2 regions of the Diaphorobacter sp. ED-3 genome follow, and region 2 is predicted to be linked to the other one. Evidence: predicted binding sites of a transcription regulator. Region 2 holds the regulator's gene; the other holds the start of a gene.
The links. The regulator LexA, encoded in region 2, represses DNA repair genes until DNA is damaged. The targets are predictions, from matches to a motif close to ACTGTATNNNNATACAGT.
Positions count from the first base shown of each region.

Region 1: a site for LexA is predicted at 3,186-3,203, ahead of recA (recombinase RecA). Genes of this name have one in related genera too.

Region 1 covers NZ_CP115182.1:3,938,213-3,945,467, forward strand. The annotation lists gene PCQ86_RS19020 (LysR substrate-binding domain-containing protein) at 1-298, shown strand, start outside; gene PCQ86_RS19025 (sensor histidine kinase) at 379-1,824, opposite strand; gene PCQ86_RS19030 (response regulator) at 1,904-2,578, opposite strand; gene PCQ86_RS19035 (MarR family winged helix-turn-helix transcriptional regulator) at 2,628-3,122, opposite strand; gene recA (recombinase RecA) at 3,272-4,393, shown strand; gene recX (recombination regulator RecX) at 4,474-4,929, shown strand; gene PCQ86_RS19050 (DUF1631 family protein) at 5,163-7,255, opposite strand, start outside.
Region 2 covers NZ_CP115182.1:2,550,085-2,557,339, reverse strand. The annotation lists gene hrpA (ATP-dependent RNA helicase HrpA) at 1-1,099, shown strand, start outside; gene PCQ86_RS12495 (pyridoxamine 5'-phosphate oxidase family protein) at 1,333-1,833, opposite strand; gene PCQ86_RS12490 (hypothetical protein) at 1,955-2,356, opposite strand; gene lexA (transcriptional repressor LexA) at 2,518-3,192, opposite strand; gene PCQ86_RS12480 (asparaginase) at 3,275-4,246, shown strand; gene adk (adenylate kinase) at 4,334-4,990, opposite strand; gene kdsB (3-deoxy-manno-octulosonate cytidylyltransferase) at 5,112-5,900, opposite strand; gene PCQ86_RS12465 (Trm112 family protein) at 5,897-6,079, opposite strand; gene lpxK (tetraacyldisaccharide 4'-kinase) at 6,088-7,104, opposite strand; gene PCQ86_RS12455 (ExbD/TolR family protein) at 7,115-7,255, opposite strand, start outside.

The sequences.
Region 1 (7,255 bases), 1.4 Mb from region 2:
GCACGGCGTGAACGGCCTGGACCCGCTGGCCGGCCCGCAGTTCGACCAGTTCCAGACCATCATCCGCGCGGTGTCGGTGGGCATGGGACTGGCCCTGGTGCCGCGCTGCCTGGTGCAGGACGAGATTGCCGCCGGCACCGTCACCGAGCCGCTGCCCGGCGGCGGCTACACGAGCGACCTGGGCTACTGGCTGTGCTACCCCGAGTCGCGTGCGCAGCTGGCCACGCTGGTGCGCTTTCGCGACTGGCTGCTGGCGCTGGCGGACCCCGCGGCGGGCACGGCCGCACCGGCTGCTTGAATCCACCTCAAAATGCCCTCCAGCGGTTGCCCATCAAGCGCGAGCAGCTATTTAATCGATAGCATCGGACAGCGGCAGCGCTATGGCCCCGATTCGCGTGCCGCGAAACGCACGCTGAAGCGCGCGCCGGGCATGGCCGCGCCGGGGCGCACGTCCTCCAGCTCCACCTCGGCACCGTGCTGGCGCGCAATCTCGCGCACGATGGGCAGGCCCAGGCCGGAGCCGTCGGCGTCCGTCCCCAGCGCGCGGTAGAAGGGCTGGAAGACCAGTTCGCGCTCAGCCTCGGGCACGCCGGGGCCCGAGTCCTCCACCTGAAGCAGCAGCACATGGCTGAACGGGTCGGGCAGCACGCGCGCGGTGATCACGCCGGGCTGCTGCGCGCTGGACGGGGTGTAGTTGATGGCGTTGTCCACCAGGTTGCGCACCAGTTCCTTCAGCAGCGTGGGGTTGCCGTCCATCCACACGCCATTGGTGCCGGGCTCGACGCCGTCGTAGCCCAGGTCGATGTGCTTGTCCATGGCGCGCGGCACGCTGTCGCGCACCACCTCGATCACCAGCCGCGCCAGGTCCAGCGGCTGGCGCTGCACCACGGCGCTGCCGCCCTCGGCCCGCGCCAGCGCCAGCAACTGGTTGACGGTGTGCGTGGCGCGGATGGACGAACGCCCGATCTGCTTGAGCGACTGCTTGAGCTCCTCGGTGCTGGTGCCCTCGCGCTGCGCCAGGTCGGCCTGCATGCGCAGCCCGGCCAGGGGGGTCTTGAGCTGGTGCGCGGCGTCGGCCAGGAAGCGCTTTTGCGTGGCCATGGATTCCGACAGGCGCCGCAGCAGGTCGTTCACCGAGTCCACCAGCGGCGCTACCTCCATGGGAACGGCCTTGTGGTCCAGCGGCGAGAGGTCGTCGGGCTTGCGCGCGCGGATGCGCTCCTCCAGCTGGTGCAGCGGCTTGATGCCGCGCGCCAGCGCCAGCCAGACCAGCAGCACCGCCAGCGGCAGGATGACGAACTGCGGCAGCATCACGCCCTTGATGATCTCGGTGGCCAGCACGCTGCGCTTGGCGCGTGTCTCGGCCACCTGCACCAGCGCGGCGGGCGCGTCGGGCAGCGGCACGCGCACCCAGATGTAGGCCACGCGGATGTCGATGCCGCGCAGCTCGGCGTCGCGCAGCCGCACCTCGCCGGAGAACGCCTGCTCCTCGGGCGGCGGGCGCGGCAGGTCGCGTTCGCCCGACAGGTAGTCGCCCGTGGGCGAGAGCACCTGGTAATAGACGATGTCGGACTCGTCGGCGCGCAGGATCTCGCTGGCGGGCTGGGGCAGGTTGAACAGCACCTTGCCGTCCTGCACCGTGACGAGCTGCGCCAACGCATGGGCGTTGTACTCCAGCGCGCGGTCGAAGGGCTTGTTGGCCAGGCCCTGGGCCACCAGCCAGGTCAGCGCCAGGCTCACCGGCCACAGCAGCAGCAGCGGCGTGAGCATCCAGTCCAGGATTTCGCCGAAGAGGGAGCGCTGCTCGCGCTGGAAGATTTTCAAGGTGGTGGGTGTTTTTGGCCGCTAGCGCTTATGCATCAAGCGCAAGCAGCTATCAATAACAGAGCATCCACGGGTCCCGTCAGCCGGGGATCTTTTCCAGGCAGTAGCCCAGGCCGCGCACGGTGGCGATGCGGATCGGCCCGCGCTCGATCTTCTTGCGCAGGCGGTGGATGTAGACCTCGATGGCGTTGTTGCTCACCTCCTCGCCCCACTCGCACAGGCGCTCCACCAGCTGCTCCTTGCTCACCAGGCGGCCGGCGCGCTGCAGCAGCACCTCCAGCAGGCCCAGCTCGCGCGCGGACAGCTCCACCATCTTGCCGTCGATGGTGGCCACGCGGCCCGCCTGGTCGTACACCAGGGGCCCGTGGCGGATGGCGCTGCTGGTGCCGCCCATGCCGCGGCGCGTGAGCGCACGCACGCGCGCCTCCAGCTCCGACAGCGCGAACGGCTTGGCCATGTAGTCGTCGGCGCCCAGGTCCAGGCCCTTCACGCGCTCGTCCACGCTGTCGGCCGCCGTGAGGATCAGCACCGGCAGCGCCGAGCCGCGCCCGCGCAGGCGCTTGAGCACCTCCAGGCCGTGCATCTTGGGCAGGCCCAGGTCGAGGATCAGCAGGTCGAACTCGTTGTTGGTCAGGAGCGCGGTATCGACCTCGGTGCCGCTGGCCACATGGTCCACCACGGCGCCCGAGCCGCGCAGCGTGCGCAGCAGCCCGTCGGCAAGCACCTGGTCGTCTTCGGCGATGAGGATGCGCATGGGGTGTCTCTCCTGGTTGTCGTGCGCCGGCCTGCGCTCTGCCTGAATTTTAGGCCGCCGTGCCCTCGCCGCCGGCATAGGCCTCCAGGCCCAGCGCGACCACCGTGGCCACGTCCTGCCCCACCTCGGCGCGGAACTCGCCCTCGGCCTGCGCCACCGCCGCGCGAAACGCCTGCAGCCACGCCAGTCCCGTGGGCGTGAAGCGCACCAGGCGCGCACGCGCATCGCGCGGATCGGGCTCGCGCGTGACCAGGCCCCAGGCCGCGCACTGCTCCACCAGCGCGGCCATGGACTGCTTGGCCATGCCCGCGCGCTCGGCCAGGTCGGTGAGGCGGTCCCCCTGCAGCGACAGATGCCGCGTGATGTGGATGTGCGCGGCGCTCACCTGGTCGCGCGCCGCAAGGTTGGACAGCGCCAGCGGCACCTGCACGTCGCGCGCCATGAGCTGCAGCACGCGCGCATCGAAGCGCCGCATGGCATGGCCCAGCAGGCGGCCCAGGTGGGTCTGGCGCCAGCGGTCGTCGAGGCTGGGGGGAGCGGTCATCCGCATATTGTCAGCCAAACTGACCAAAAATTGATTGGATAACGCATCAACCGCCCATAAACTACTGTTCAAGCATCCAGCCTGTCATTGGAAACAGTTTCCAGGCAGGCACACGATTTCACCGTGATCCCGACCCGAAGGAGCATTTCATGGACGCCACCGTCAAAGGCAACGCAACCGCCGTCAACAGCGAAAAGGCCAAGGCCCTGCAAGCCGCCCTCGCGCAGATCGAAAAGCAGTTCGGCAAGGGCACCATCATGCGCCTGGGCGAGGGCGAGGCCATTGAGGACATCCAGGTGGTCTCCACCGGCTCGCTGGGCCTGGACATCGCCCTGGGCGTGGGCGGCCTGCCGCGCGGCCGCGTGATCGAGATCTACGGACCGGAAAGCTCGGGCAAGACCACGCTCACGCTGCAGGTCATCGCCGAGATGCAGAAGCAAGGCGGCCAGTGCGCTTTCGTGGATGCCGAGCATGCGCTGGATGTGCAGTACGCCAGCAAGCTCGGCGTTCAGCTCACCGACCTGCTCATCAGCCAGCCGGACACGGGCGAGCAGGCGCTGGAGATCGTGGACAGCCTGGTGCGCTCGGGCGCCGTGGACCTGATCGTGGTGGACTCGGTCGCCGCCCTCACGCCCAAGGCCGAAATCGAGGGCGAGATGGGCGACGCCCTGCCCGGCCTGCAGGCACGCCTGATGAGCCAGGCACTGCGCAAGCTCACCGCCACCATCAAGAAGACCAACTGCATGGTCATCTTCATCAACCAGATCCGCATGAAGATCGGCGTGATGTTCGGCAGCCCCGAGACCACCACCGGCGGCAATGCGCTGAAGTTCTACGCCTCGGTACGCCTGGACATCCGCCGCACCGGCACCATCAAGAAGGGCGACGAGGCGATCGGCAACGAGACCAAGGTGAAGGTGGTGAAGAACAAGGTCTCGCCCCCGTTCAAGACGGCCGAATTCGACATCCTGTTCGGCGAGGGCATCTCGCGCGAGGGCGAGATCATCGACATGGGCGTGAACGCGCGCATCCTGGAAAAGAGTGGCGCCTGGTATGCCTACAACGGCGAAAAGATCGGCCAGGGCCGCGACAACGCCCGCGAGTTCCTGCGCGAGAACCCTGGCCTGGCCGTGGAGATCGAGAACAAGGTGCGCGAGAGCCTGGGCATCGCACTGCTGCCCACGGGCCACGCGAGCCCGGCGGCCGACCTGCCCGAAGACAAGCCTGCGCGCGGCAAGAAGGCCGACAAGACGGGTGAGATCGAAGCGTAACCGCGCACCGGGTTTTTGAACGAAATCTGCCTCCAGCGCTTGACCATCAAGCGCTGGAAGCTCTTTTTTCAATAGCATTCATGGGATTCACCGCCCTCTCCCTCAAGGGCCGTGCGCTGCGCCTGCTCGCCCAGCGCGAGCATTCGCGCAGCGAACTGCAGGCCAAGCTGGCGCGCCACGTGCAGGAGGGCGACGATCTGCCGGCGCTGCTGGACGAGCTGCAGGCACGCGACTTCATCAATGCAGAGCGCGTGGCCGAGTCCGTGGTGCACCGCCGCGCGGAGCGCTTCGGCACCCAGCGCGTGCTGCAGGAGCTGCGGCGCAAGGGGCTGGACGAGGATTTGGTGCGCAGCACCGCCGCCCAGCTGGCGGGCACCGAACTGCAGCGCGCCCGGGCCGTCTGGCGCCAGCGCTTTGGCGACCAGCCCGCCGACACGCCGCAGGAGCGTGCGCGCCAGATGCGCTTTCTGGCCACGCGTGGCTTCGCCGCCGACGTGGTGCGCCGCGTGGTGCGGGGTGGTGATGAATGGGAATAGAACGGGGCTTGGCGCGCTTCTGTCCGGCGTCAAAGCTATTTCATCCATAGCAGCTGTCGACGCGCAGTCCGCCACCGGTCGCATCCCGCAACGCCGCGCCGTCGTGCAATGCCAAACCGCGCAATACGCGCGATGGCTTCAGCGCCGCCACGGACATGCCAGAGGCTTGAGGCCCGCGGCGCGGCTGTGCGCAGCCGGCCCCCGTTGAGCGCGTTGGGCCGCTGCGCGACCGCTCAACCCAGCAGGCGCTCCGGGTTGGCGTCCAGCTTGGTGAGCGCATCGCGCGTGGCGCGCAGCGTGAGGCTCTCCTCCTCCTGCGCCACCAGCAGGCCCGCCTGCAGGTAGGCCCCCAACCGGCGCAGCTGGATGAGGTAGCTGCCGCCATCGCGCGTGGCAAACAGGTGCAGTTGCTTGCGCTGGCTGTGCCAGGCGTATTGCACCTGGGTGGACGCGCCGTTGTGGTCCAGCGTGAACCAGGTGCCCAGCGGCAGCTGCTGCGCCCAGGCCACCATGTCGTCCTGCACAGGCGCACCGTTGTCGGCGATGACGTGGATGGACGAGGCGTCGATGCCCAGCAGCATCTCGATGTTGTCCGCACTCAGCGGCATGTCGCCCAGCGCCTCGTCGCCAATGTAGTCCTCCAGGTTCGCCAGGCGTTTGGCCATGGCATCGATGTGCGCCTGCGGGATCGAGGCCGTCTTGGAGAGGAAAGCGTCGGCCAGCGTGTCGGTGATTCCCTTGATCTGTGCGTCCTGCTCGGGCCCCGCCACGCCGATCAGCGCCAGCCCCTGGCGCAGGCTCTGCAGCAGCGCCGGCAGGTTCTGGATGACCAGCGCACGGTCGGCGCGGTTGGGCTTGGCGCCCGCCGCCCACACCAGGTCGGCCGCGGCGCGCTTGAAGGCGGCGGTACTGGCATGCTGGGCCCCGTCGCGCACGGCCGACATCGCCAGCACCTCGGCCCATGTCTTGAACAAGAACTCGCGGATCTCGTCGCGCACCGGCATGTCCTTGAGCAGCGCGCGCAGTTCGATGGTGTACTGGATCGCCAGCGTCTCGCGCTGCTCCACCTGCTGGGCCACGCTGACGATGCGCGAGGTGCCCTGCTTCTCGGTGAGGAATTTGGCGAGGAATTTCTCGAACTCGTCGTGCACCAGCTGGAACACGCGCTGGCCGGTCTCGGGGTACTGCTCGATCACCTGCACGATGCGGCGGATCTCGGCCTCCAGCGCGCTGCCATTGATGGAGCTGGCGTCAAAGCCCAGCACGCAGGCGCCCATGCGGTCGATGAGCTGGCGCGCGGGGTGCGTGAGGTTGCTGAAGAACTCGGGCTCGGCCAGCGCCACGCGCAGCACCGGCACCTGCAGGCGTGCAAACCACACGCGTACCGAGGGCGGGATGCGGTCTTCGCTCAGGATGCTTTGGAACATCAGCGCCACCACCTCGATGATGGCCTTCTCGCTGGCGGTACTGGCCTTCTTCTTGAACTCCACGGACCGCTCGCGCACGGCGCTCGCCACGCGGACCACGGCCTGTGGGCTGTAGTCCTCGACCAGCGTGGCCACGTCGCTGTAGTAGCTGTCGGCCGAGACGCGGTGCGCCGCCAGCGCATGGGCCAGCGCCGCGGACGCGGGGGGTGCCTTGACCATGTCGTAGCCCGTGGTGGGCTGCGTGAGCAAGCGCCGCAGCTGCATCATCACGCCCTGGGCGCGCTGGCGCGCGCGCACCAGCGGGCTGCCTATGCCGGCCATCACCGGCTGCCCGCGCATGCCGGGGGGCGGGGGCATGAAGGCCGACGCCGCCTGGCGCGTGGGGGCAAATTCCGTGGGCCGCCCCAGCGCGGCGCGCGACTGCTGCAATGCCTGCGAGGCCAGTCCCACGGGACCGGACGCGGGCGGCGGCTCGCCGGGGCTGCCGGTGTTGGGGCCGGCGGCCGCGCGGCGCACGCGGGCGCGCAGGTCGTCCTGCGCCACGACGCCCTGTTCGTCGTACAGCTTCACAAGGGCCTGGTACTGCGCCAGCGCCAGCGCCGCCAGTTCGCGCTGCAGCGGGTCGATCACCATCTGCAAATGGTCGCGCTGCAGGCCCACCTCCAACCACTGCTCGACCAGATGCAGGCACAGGGTTTCGGGGCGCAGGATATCGGTGCCGGCCAGCTCACGGCCTTCCAGATGCTGTGTGCGCTGCCGCGCGGCATCGAAAGGAGCGGCCACATGCTCGGTGAGGGTCAGCGCCATGCGCGAGGCGATGATCTTGTTCTCCAGCACGTCGTCGCCCAGCAGCTCAAGCCCATCGAACGCCTTGGACGCGTTGAGGGTGCCGCGCCCCT
Region 2 (7,255 bases):
GTTCATGAACTTTCGCGTGACGGATGAGCACGGCCGCCAGCTCGGCCAGGGACGCAACCTGGGCGCGCTCAAGGCGGAGTGGGGGAGCAAGGCTCGTGGGGCGTTCCAGGCGCTTGCTTCATTAAAGATAGCTGGTGGCGCTCACCAGAAGCCAGATTCCGGTGGAAAACCATCTGAAACCAAGGAAAACCGGGCGCCAGCAGCTATCAAAAAAGAACCACCCGTCGGCGCGCCCGCGGCACGCAAGGCCGATGCCCGCTACGAGGATTGGAGCTTTGGCGAACTGCCCGAGCTGATGGAAATCGCCAAGGGCAGCCAGACGCTGATCGGTTTCCCCGCGCTCATCGACCACGGCGATGCGGTGGGCATCGAGGTGTTCGACGAACCCGAAGTCGCCGCCGCGCGCCACCGCGTGGGCCTGCGCCGGCTGTTTGCGCTGCAGATCAAGGACGCGCTCAAGTACCTGGAAAAGAACATCCCCGATCTGCAGAAGATGGCCGTGGCCTTCATGCCGCTGGGCACGCAGGAGGAGCTGCGCGCACAAATCATCGACGTGGCCATCGACCGCGCCTTCCTGCAAGAGCCGCTGCCCAGCAACGAGGCACAGTTCAAGCAGCGCGTGCAGGACGGGCGCGGGCGCCTCACGCTGATCGCCAACGAGGTGGCGCGCATGGCGGCGGCCATTCTCATCGAATACGCCGCCACGCAGCGCAAGATCAAGGACACCAAGAACGCTCCCGAGGCCACGGCCGACGCGTCACAGCAGCTGCAGCGCCTGATGCCCAAGCAGTTCATCGCCGCCGCGCCCTGGGCGCAGCTGCAGCACTACGCGCGCTACCTCAAGGCCATCGCCACGCGCCTGGACAAGTACCGCGCCGACCCGGCACGCGATGCCGCCAAGCTCAAGGAACTGCAGCCGCTGGAGCAGCGCTATTGGCGCATGGTGGCCGAGCGCAAGGGCCAGGTGGATGCCCGCATGCAGGAGTACCGCTGGATGCTGGAGGAACTGCGCGTGAGCTTCTTCGCGCAGGAGTTGCGCACGCCGTATCCGGTCAGCGGCAAGCGGCTGGACAAGGTCTGGTCGCAACTGGTGTCTTGAGAGCGGCTCTCGCGCGGGGACAGGCCGTCGGGGCAGATGTGCTGCCACCAGCCGCCGTGGGCGGGGCCGTTCATGCTTTGGCGCGCACGGCGAGCGTCCGCCAACCCGTCACCAAACCGGCCCTGGCAGCGACCCGTGTGGCCTTCCCAGGCACCGGGCTTGCGGCCGCCAGCGCTCGCCTGGGCGGAACGGCCCTTGCCATCCAACTGCTGGCGGCGCCGATCGCCCCAGCGTCAAGACATGAGCAGCGCCTTCAGCTCCTCGGCAGATAAATCCCGCGCCGCGCCAAACCCTGCCACGTGGCGGCCCGCCGAAGGGATGATCTGCACGAACTGGAAGTCGCCCAGCGCCGTCATGGGCGCTGCCTCAGGGAAGTGCCGCAGGTAGGCGGCGCGCGCGCTGGCGGCTGCCTCGGGCGCAAGCAGTACGGCTTGTCCTTGGATGGCAACGCGCTCCAGCGCATGCACGGGCTGGGCCGCGTCCTCGGGCGCCGTGATCAGGAGAGAAACCGCGGGCGATTGCCGCAGGTTACGGGTATGGGCGGCGAGGGCGCTGACATGCAATACCAGCACCTGGGCCGTGGAGTCGATGGCATACGGAACGAACGACACCGCCGGCGTTGTGAATGGAACCGTTTCCGCGCCGGGCAGGGTTTGCAGCGTTGCCAGCGCGGCCGTGCGCCGGCCCCACAGCAGTTGCCGCAGCAAGCGGTCCAGGCGGGACTCGTGGGTCATGGCGTGCTTGGGGGCGGGCAGTTGCAAGTGCCGTGCATTGTAGAAACGGGCCTGCGATGAACGCGCTGCGGCCGTGACGCCTTCGAAAAGTGTCAGAAGTGGTCGCAGCAGTGCCCCGCGGTCAGCGCAGGGCCAGGCGCTCCAGTTCCGCGCACACATCGGCCATGCGGCCGGAAATCACGAGCTTGCACGCGTCGTCGGTGTCATGGCGCAGGATCACGCGCAGGGGGAGCGAACGGGTGGAGATCGCAGGCCGCAGACCTGTGTGCTGCATGGCCGCATCCGCGGCAGGCATGGCAAAGGCGCGGTGGCGGGCCGGATTTTCTTGCGCCATGCCCGCCACGGCGGGGCTATCGGGAGGGCCGGCGTTGGGCGTCGCTCGCTGGAGTGCATCGGCGCGTCCGTGCGTGGTGCAGGCAGAGGGTGCAGCGCCGCGCGACATATGGCGTGCGGCCAGTCCCCATCGGCGCAGGCGGCGCAAGGGGCGGGAAAGGGAGGCAAAGGCAAAGAGGGCAAATCCCATGTGAAGACTCCGGCATGCCAGGGCATGAAGGTGGAACACAGGCAGGATTGCCAAGGACGTCAAGCGCGCATCCGCAGGGTTGGCATGCCGCAGCCACGGGGCATGCCCGGGCTACCGCCTGCCAGACGCCCGCCACCTGCGGCGGCGCTGCATTCAACGGACTACATGAGCATGGTGTTGCGTATCAGGCCCACGGCCAGCCCTTCGATCTCGAAAGGTTCGCCCGGCTCGACGCGGATCACCGGGTAGTCGGGGTTCTCGGGCAGCAGCTCGATGGCGCTGCCTGTGCGGCGCAGGCGCTTGACCGTGACGTCATCGCCCAGGCGCGCCACGATGATTTGCCCGTTGCGCGCCTCGCGCGTTGCCTGTACGGCGAGCAGGTCGCCGTCCATGATGCCCGCGTCGCGCATGGACATGCCGCGCACCTTGAGCAGGTAGTCGGGCTTGTGCGCAAACAGGCTGCCTTCCACCGTATAGGTCTGGTCCACATGCTCCTGGGCGAGAATGGGCGAGCCTGCCGCCACGCGGCCCACCAGCGGCAGCGTGAGCTGCGACAGGCCGGGTATCGGCAGGTTGAACTGGGCGCCGCGCGCCGCATTGATGTTGCGCACGGTTTCGCCGCGCAGCCGGATGCCGCGCGAGGTGCCGCTGACCAGTTCGATCACGCCCTTGCGGGCCAGCGCCTGCAGGTGCTCCTCGGCCGCGTTGGCGGACTTGAAACCCAGCTCTGCCGCGATCTCGGCGCGGGTGGGCGGGGCGCCGGTGCGCGCGATGGCGGTCTGGATCAGGTCCAGGATCTGCTGCTGGCGGGCGGTGAGCTTGGGACTGTCGAGCATGGTGCGATCCAATGCGGTCGGTGGTTGAGTGGGTTACTGTTTTTTAATCCAGTATCTGTATTTTTGAACAGTTTTTGGAGGGATGCAAGTGGCAGCTGCAAGAAAAATCGTCGTTATGGGCACCGGCGGCACGATTGCGGGCTCTTCCGCGGTGCAAGGCGCGAACGTGGGCTACACGGCCGGGCAGATCGGCGTGGAGCAATTGCTGGCCGCGGTGCCCGGGCTGGTGCAGGCCGCGGGCGGCGCGCTGGTGGCTGAACAGGTGGTGCAGCTGGACAGCAAGGACATGGGCTTTGACGTGTGGACGCGGCTGGCCGGTCGTTGCGCCGCACACCTGGCCGACCCGGCCGTGGCCGGCGTCGTCATCACCCACGGCACGGATACGCTGGAGGAAACCGCCTGGCTGCTGCACAACCTGCTCGATACCACCGCCAAGCCAGTGGTACTGACCTGTGCCATGCGTCCGGCCACGGCGCTCGCGCCGGACGGGCCGCAGAACCTGCTGGATGCCGTCACACTGGCGGCCGATCCCTCGGCGCGGGGGGTTCTGATGGCGGCCGCTGGCGTGGTGCACGGGGCACGCGAGGTGAGCAAGGTGCACCCGCTGCGGCTGGACGCGTTCGACTCCGGCGATGCTGGGCCTCTGGGCTGGATGGAAGCGGGGCGCGTGCGCTGGGCCCGCGGCCTTGCGCCGCAGGTGGAACAGCCCGCGCATGGCGCGCTGGTGCCGATCCTGCCAGATGCCGCCTGGCCACGCGTGGAAATCGTCCTCAGCCACGCCGGCGCGGATGGCGCGTTGGTGGACTGGCTGGTGGAGAAGGGCGTGCACGGCCTCGTGGTGGCCGCCACCGGCAATGGCACGCTGCACCATGCGCTGGAGGCCGCGCTCGCGCGTGCCGTGGCGGCCGGGGTGCAGGTGCGCGTGGCTTCGCGCTGCCCGCAGGGGCGGATGATGGACCTGACGGGCACGCCCTGGCGCGATGCGGATGGGCTGAGCCCTGTGAAGGCACGGGTCAGCCTGCTGCTGGAGCTGATGCAGTCCGCTAATTCATAAGCACCGTCATGGGCCGAGGCGCTTGCCTGGGCACACAGCACAACGCCCCGCATTGCGGGGCGTTGGCGGGGGCCGGCGGCGGGTTCGTCAGCTTGACAGTGCCGTCAGGGCGCGCTGGGTGATTTCCTCCACGCTGCCGGTGCCTTGAATGGCTCGGTACTTAGGCGCGTTGGCGGGATCGGACTTGGCCCAGCTGGAGTAATAGTCCACCAGCGGGCGGGTCTGGTCGCTGTAGACCTGCAGGCGCTTCTTGACGGTTTCTTCCTTGTCGTCCTCGCGCTGCACCAGGGGCTCGCCCGTCACGTCGTCCTTGCCTTCGACCTTGGGCGGGTTGAACTTCACGTGGTAGGTGCGGCCCGAAGCCGGGTGGGAGCGGCGGCCGCTCATGCGCTCGATGATGGCGTCGAACGGCACGTCGATCTCCAGCACATAGTCGAGCTTCACGCCCGCGGCCTTCATGGCGTCTGCCTGGGGGATGGTGCGTGGGAATCCGTCGAACAGGAAACCCTGGGCGCAGTCGGGCTCGGCGATGCGCTCCTTCACCAGGTTGATGATCAGGTCGTCGCTGACGAGCTGGCCCGCATCCATGACGGCCTTGGCTTGCAGGCCCAGGGGCGTGCCGGCCTTGACGGCGGCGCGCAGCATGTCGCCGGTGGAGATCTGGGGGATGCCGAATTTCTGGCAGATGAACGCGGCCTGCGTACCCTTTCCGGCGCCGGGAGCGCCGAGCAGAATCAGTCTCATGGATGTCCTCTAGTGTTTTGAAATCAGCGGGCACGCTTGCCGTCGGCGCGCCAGCGCGGGACAGGTGCTCTTGTTGCGAACAAGGATAGCACGCGGGCCATGCGCCAAGCTGACGACCGCGCTAGCCGCCCAGGAGGGTGCGCACGCGCTCCAGGTCGGCTGGCGTGTCCACGCCCGCACCGGGTGCGCTGCCGGTCACGTGCACGGCGATGCGGTGGCCGTGCCAGAGGGCGCGCAGCTGCTCCAGCGCTTCCAGTTGCTCGGTCGGCGCCGCTGGTAGCTGTGGAAACCGGCGCAGAAAGCCTGCCCGGTAGCTGTAGATGCCGATGTGCCGTAGCGGTGCGAAACCCACGGGCACCCCCGGTTGGCCCGGCTGCCACCAGAGGCTGCCCGGCGCGTGGTCGCGTGCGTGGGGGATGGGGGCGCGGCTGAAGTAGTGCGCGAGGCCCTGCGCGTCCAGCACCACCTTCACCACGTTGGGGTTCGCAAAGTCCTCCGCGCTGTCGATGGCGTGCGCGGCGGTGCCCATGCTGGCATCGCCGCGCGCATGCAGCAGTGCGGCCACGGCGTCGATCAGCCGTGGGTCGATGAGGGGCTCGTCACCCTGTACGTTCACCACAATGTCTTCGCCCGCCAGGCCCAGCAGCTCGCAGGCCTCGGCCAGGCGATCGCTGCCGCTGGCGTGGTCGGCGCGCGTCAGCAGAGCCTGCACCCCATGCGCCTGGCAGGCCTGGACGATGCGCGCGTCGTCCGCCGCGACCACGCAGCGCAGGGCGCCGCTCTGGCTGGCGCGGCGGGCCACATGCACCACCATGGGCAGCCCGGCGATATCGGCCAGGGGCTTGTTGGGCAGGCGGGTGGAGGCCAGGCGCGCCGGTATCAGCACCGTGAACGGTGCGGCGCGACTCACTGTTCCAGCTCCTCGTCGCTCAAGGGGCGGGCCTCGTTTTCCAGCAGCACGGGAATGCCGTCGCGCACGGGATAGGCCAGCCGCGCGCTGCGCGAGATGAGTTCCTGGCGTTCGCGGTCGTAGGTCAGCGGGCCCTTGGTGACGGGGCAGACCAGCAGTTCAAGCAGTTTGGGATCCATGGTGTTCCTCAATGGCCGGACGATGATAGCGACGCCAGGCGGGCGTCGAGCGTGTCGAAGAAGGCCGGCGGGATCCGCAGGGCCAGCGGCACGGCCAGCGCGTCCGGGTGCGCGGGCCAGAGCTTGACGGCGTCTTTTTCGGTACAAATCAGCCGTAAGCGCTTATCCGGCGGGCGCTGCCAGCTAGAAAAATCATAGTGATCGGGCAGTGCTTCCTTGCTCCCGGGCTGAAGGCCCCTGGCGTGCAGCATCGCAAAAAAGTCGTGCGGCCGGGCGATCGCCGCGAGTGCGTGCAACGGTTCGCCCTGCAATTGCTCCAGCGGCAGGTGCTGCCCGCTGGCATTCACGGCATGGGCGGCGAGTTCACGTGACAGCGCGAATTGCGGCGCGACCCCACCGGGCGGGGAGCCGGCGTGGAGCACCAGGTCCACCGCGCGCGGCCAGGGCTCGCGCAGCGGGCCGGCGGGCAGCAGCCAGCCGTTGCCGGCGCCTTCGTCGTTGAAGACGCAGACTTCCAGGTCGCGCGCCAGGGCCAGGTGCTGCAGGCCGTCGTCGCAAACCAGGATGTTGGTGGCGGGGTGGGCGGCCAGCAGCGCGCGCCCTGCCTGGGCACGCCTGCGCGCCACGAAGACCGGGGCGCCGCTGGCGCGGGCGATGAGCAGCGGCTCGTCGCCCACCTCGGCCGCGCTGCTGGCGGGCAGCACTTCGTGGCAGTCTGAGGTGGCGCGGCCGTATCCCCGCGAGATGACGCCCGGCCGCCAGCCGCGGGCCTGCAGGTGGCGCACCACGGCCAGGGTCACGGGCGTTTTGCCGGCGCCGCCAGCGATCACGTTGCCGACCACGATGACGGGCACGGGCAGTCGCTCGCTGCGCAGCAGACCCGTGCGATAGAGCGCGCGGCGCAGCGCCGTGAGCACGCCGTACAGCAGCGACAGCGGCCACAGCGCCAGGGCCAGCGCGCCACGGTGCTGCCAGGCGCCGCGCAGCCGCTCGGCCAGGGGGGACGGGCGGCCGGGCGCGGCCATCGGCGCAGGCTTACTTGCCGGCCGTGGCCGACGACTGGGTGGCAAAGGTGATCTGCGACAGGCCCACGCGGCGCGCGGCCTCCATCACCGTGACCACGGACTGGTGGGGGGCCGATGCGTCGGCGCTGATGATGACCACGCTGTTCGGCCC